DNA from 2 places in the Methylobacterium sp. NMS14P genome. Region 1 is predicted to be linked to the other one. Evidence: predicted binding sites of a transcription regulator. Region 1 holds the regulator's gene; the other holds the start of a gene.

Region 1 (2,388 bases):
GTGCGCCGGGACGACACGCTCGCCCAGGCGGTGATCCTCGCCGACAAGCGCCTCGACGCGCTGCAGCGGGACATCGAGGAGCGCGCCGTGCTGCTGATCGCCCGGCGCCAGCCCCTGGCGATCGACCTGCGCGAGACCATCTCGGCGATCCGCGTCTCCGGCGACCTCGAGCGGATCGGCGACCTCGCCAAGAACGTCGCCAAGCGCGTGGTGGCGATCTCCGACCAGGCGCCGGCCCAGAAGATCGTGCTCGGCGTGCGGCACATGAGCGACCTCGCCGAGGCCCAGCTCAAGGACGTGCTCGACGCCTACGCGAGCCGCGACGTCAAGGCGGCCCACGACGTCTGGGAGCGCGACGGCGAGATCGACGCCCTGTACAATTCGCTGTTCCGCGAGCTGCTGACCTACATGATGGAGGATCCGCGCAACATCTCGTTCTGCACGCATCTCCTGTTCTGCGCCAAGAACGTCGAGCGCATCGGCGACCACACCACCAACATCGCCGAGACGATCCACTACCTCGCCACGGGCGAGACCCTGGCGGGTGACCGGCCGAAGAACGACGCGTCCAACTACGCGACGGTGGACGGCATCCAGGCGCCGTGAGCCCCCGACCCCGGCTCCCGCGCCTTCCTGTGGGCGCGGCCGGGGTCACTCTCCGTGCAGGTTGAGGCAGGGCGGCGCCTCCTGCACCTTCCGCGGGACCGCCGGTAGAACGAGTCTTCGAACGTGAGCATGCAAGTCCTGATCGTCGAGGACGAGGAGGCCCTGACCACGCTGCTGCGCTACAACCTGGAGGCCGAGGGCTTCCTGGTGGACTCGGCGGCGCGCGGCGACGACGCCGAGCTGCTCCTGGCGGAGCGGATCCCGGACCTCGTCCTGCTCGACTGGATGCTGCCCGGCCTCTCGGGGATCGAGCTGTGCCGCCGGATCCGGGCGCGCCGCGAGACCGAGCGCCTGCCGGTGATCATGCTCACCGCCCGGGGCGAGGAGGGCGACCGCGTCCGCGGTCTCGGCACGGGCGCCGACGACTACATCGTCAAGCCGTTCTCCGTCCCGGAGCTGCTCGCCCGGATCCGCGCGCTGCTGCGCCGGGCCAAGCCCGCCCACGTCTCGGACCGGCTGGCGGCGGGCGACCTGGAGCTCGACCGCACCGGCCACCGCGTCCGCCGCGGCGGCGAGGAGCTGCATCTGGGCCCGACGGAGTTCCGGCTCCTGGAGTTCCTGATGCTGGCGCCGGGCCGGGTCTTCTCCCGCGAGCAGCTCCTCGACGGGGTCTGGGGCCACGACGTCTACATCGACGAGCGTACCGTCGACGTCCATGTCGGGCGGCTGCGCAAGGCGCTGAACGGCCCGCGACAGACCGACCCGATCCGCACGGTCCGCGGCTCGGGCTACGCCTTCGACGAGACCTTCTCGCTCGAGGCCTGAGGCGGCCTCACGGGCCGTCCGGATAGGACATCGCTCCGGCGCGCCGTCATCGCGAGCGCGGCGAAGCGACCCGGGGCGGCGGGACGCCGGTGAGCGTGGCGCTGCTGGGTTGCTTCGCTCGCGATGACGGTGGGACGGGCGCGCCGATATTCAGCGTCCCCCCTCAGGGACTCAGCGCGCCAGCGCCGCGCTCCGGCCCGCGGCGGCCGGCACCGCCTCCAGCGCCGCCAGCACCGTCCCCTCGGTCAGGATCTGCGGGAGCACCTGGGGCTCTCCCGTCCCGGTGTAGAGCAGGTAGAGCGGGACGCCGCTCCGCCCGTGCTTCTCGAGGAGGCGGGTGATCTCGGGGTTCTGGTTGGTCCAGTCGCCCTTCATGTAGGTCACGCCGCGCTCGGCCATCGCGGCCCGCACCGCCCTGGTGTTGAGCGAGGTCGCCTCGTTGACCGCGCAGGTGATGCACCAGGCGGCGGTCATGTCCACGAAGACGGGGCGGTGCGCGTCGACCAGGGCGTCGAGGCGCGCCTGCGTGAACGGCTCGACCCCGTCGGCGGCGGCCTGCGCGGCCGGCGCGGCGCGGTCCCGGGGCAGGGTGACGGCGAGGGCCCCGACGGCGGCCAGCGCCAGCGCCGCGGCGGCCTGCGCGATCCGGCCGGCCCGGGGCGGGGCGGCGCGGCCGTGCTCCCAGGCCCAGGCGGCGAAGCCCACGAGGACGAGGCCGATCAGCGCCGCCAGCAGCCCGCGCGGGTCGACCTGCTGCGCCAGCACCCAGATCAGCCACGCCACGGTGGCGTAGACCGGGAAGGCCAGGACCTGCTTGAGGGTCTCCATCCAGGCGCCCGGCCGCGGCAGCGCGCGCAGGGCCGGCGGCCAGAGCGTCAGGAGCAGGAAGGGCAGGGCGAGGCCGAGCCCGAGGCTGGCGAAGACGGCGAGCGCCACGCCGGCGCTCTGGGTCAGCGC
Region 2 (2,388 bases), 1.7 Mb from region 1:
CGGCCCGGCATCGCGGCCCGCTGCTCCGCCTCGCGCTGCGCGGAATCGTCCAGCACCTCGCCGGCCTCCAGGCCGTAGAGCCGGCGCGCCACGTCCTCGGTGAGGTCGAAGGGGCCGCCCTCGAACACGACCCGCCCGGCCGCGAGGCCGACGAGGCGGTCGCAGTAGGCGCGGGCGAGGTCGAGGGAGTGCAGGTTGCACAGCACCGTGATGCCGTAGCGCCGGTTCACGTCGGCGAGCGCGTCCATCACGAGCCGGGTGTTGCGCGGGTCGAGGGAGGCGACCGGCTCGTCGGCGAGCAGGATCTCGGGCTCCTGCACGAGGGCGCGGGCGATGGCGACGCGCTGCTGCTGCCCGCCCGACAGGCCGTCGGCCCGCTGGCCGGCGAACTCGCCCATGTCGAAGCTCTCCAGGGCGGCGAGGGCCATGGCCCGGTCCTCGGCGGACCATTGCCGGAGCAGGGAGCGGTGGGTCGGCACGTGGCTGAGGCGCCCCATCAGCACGTTGGTCATGACGTCGAGCCGGCCGACGAGGTTGAACTGCTGGAAGATCATGGCGCAGCGGGTGCGCCACTCGCGCAGCGGGCGGCCGCGCAGGGTCGTCACCTCGCGGCCGTCGTGGAGGATGCGCCCCGAACTCGGATCCGCCAGCCGGTTGATAAGGCGCAGCAGCGTGGACTTGCCGGCGCCCGACCGGCCGATCACCCCGACGAAGCTGCCGGGCTCGATCCGGAGCGACACGCCGTCGACGGCGCGCCGGTCGCCGTACTGGCGCGTGAGATCCTCGATAACCAGCATGCAACCATCCGCCGCGGAATGGCCGCACGTAGACGCCGGTTTGACGACGATTGGATGACGTATTCGAGACGATTATATTTGCCGGCGCAGCATCTCGGTTTTATCGATAGCCGACTTAATCTTCGTGGCGCTCCAGGAATGCTTCGATCGGCAGACCGCGGAAATCCGGCAGCGCCCGGCGCAGGCGCTCGTGGTCCCAGTCCCACCAGGCGAGGCGCATCAGGCGGGCGGCGATCGCTTCGGGGAAGCGGTGCCGGACCGGCTTGGCGGGATTGCCGACGACGATCGTGTAGGGCTCCACGTCGCGGGTGACGATGGCGCCCGCCCCCACCACGGCGCCGGTGCCGACGGTGCGCCCGGGGAGGACGACCGCGCCGTGACCGATCCAGACATCGTGGCCGATCGAGACCGGGCTCGCCCGGCGCCGGTCGAAGAAGGCGGGCTCGTCCGATTCCTCCGGCCAGTAGGCGCGCGCCCGGTAGGTGAAGTGCGCCTGGGAGGCGCGCTCCATCGGGTGGTTGCCGGGATTGATCCGCACGCCGGCGGCGATCGAGCAGAACTTGCCGATCGCGGTGTAGATGACCTCGCCGTCCTGGCCGATGTAGGAATAGTCGTCGAGGACGGTCTCGGTGAGGCGGGTGCGGGCGCCGACCTCGGTGTAGCGGCCGAGGCGGCTGTCGACGACCCGGGCGCTCGGATCGAGCGCCGGTTCGAGGCCGAGGGGACGGTCAACCACGGGCATCTCCGAAGGGCAGGCGCGCCAGGAGCCGGAACGGCCCCGACCCGTCCTGGGTCAGGAGGCTGACGGCGTCGATCCGCAGGGGCTCCGGTCCGGCGGCGGCGTAGGCCTCGGACAGGCGCCGGTGCCAGCGGTCGCGCTCCGCCTCCGGCAGGGCGTCGGTCAGGGTCATGTGGAAGCGGAAGGCCTCGAACACGTACGGGTAGCCCCAGCGGTCGAGCAGCGCGCGGCCGCGCGGGTCGAGGCGCTCCGGGCGGCGCTTGGCGCGCTCGGCCTCGGTGAGCGGCGCCCGGAACGGGTCGAGGGCGGCGACGCACTCGGCGGCGAGGAGCCCGAGTTCCGGCGGCGGGGCCTCCGGTACCAGGGCGAGGAACGGCCCGAGGGCGGCGACCCGGAGCGGGCCCATCGCCACCGGCGGGTGCGCGGCCGCGAGGGCGCGGGCCGCGGCGACGAGGTCGGCCTCCCCGGTGCCCGGGGCGAGGCGCAGCGGCGCCTTGAGGGTGGCGTGGAACCCGTAGACCCGCGCGCCCGCCGTGACGGGTGCGAGATCGCCGAGACCCTCCGGGTGCGGGACCGGCAGCCCGGAGACGTTGTCGGTGCCCAGGATCGCCCGGCCGAAGGCTTCGAGGCGCGAATCCGGGGCGGGCAGCCAGTAGAGGGCGTAGCGGCGCGACACGTCAGGGCCTCCGATCGCCGTGCGGTCAGGCCGTCGGCGCGTAGGTGCGCGCGTCGGCGGCCCGCCGGGGGCGCACGTCCATGGCGTTGCCCCGCCACACGATGGCGCTCCGCATCCAGGCGCCGACCCAGATCGCCGGGATCAGGACGTCGCGCGCCAGGAACGCCGCCAGCATG

What was found. The regulator PhoB, encoded in region 1, activates phosphate uptake and scavenging genes when phosphate is short. The targets are predictions, from matches to a motif close to TGTCATNNANCTGTCAT.
Region 2: the regulator PhoB is predicted to act here: its motif matches at 841-857, upstream of phnC (phosphonate ABC transporter ATP-binding protein).

What each region holds. Positions count from the first base shown of each region.
Region 1 covers NZ_CP087106.1:2,642,347-2,644,734, reverse strand. The annotation lists gene phoU (phosphate signaling complex protein PhoU) at 1-606, shown strand, start outside; gene phoB (phosphate regulon transcriptional regulator PhoB) at 736-1,431, shown strand; gene LOK46_RS12590 (protein-disulfide reductase DsbD family protein) at 1,603-2,388, opposite strand, start outside.
Region 2 covers NZ_CP087106.1:4,315,261-4,317,648, forward strand. The annotation lists gene phnC (phosphonate ABC transporter ATP-binding protein) at 1-797, opposite strand, end outside; gene LOK46_RS20445 (DapH/DapD/GlmU-related protein) at 913-1,533, opposite strand; gene LOK46_RS20450 (DUF1045 domain-containing protein) at 1,526-2,212, opposite strand; gene LOK46_RS20455 (ceramide glucosyltransferase) at 2,238-2,388, opposite strand, start outside.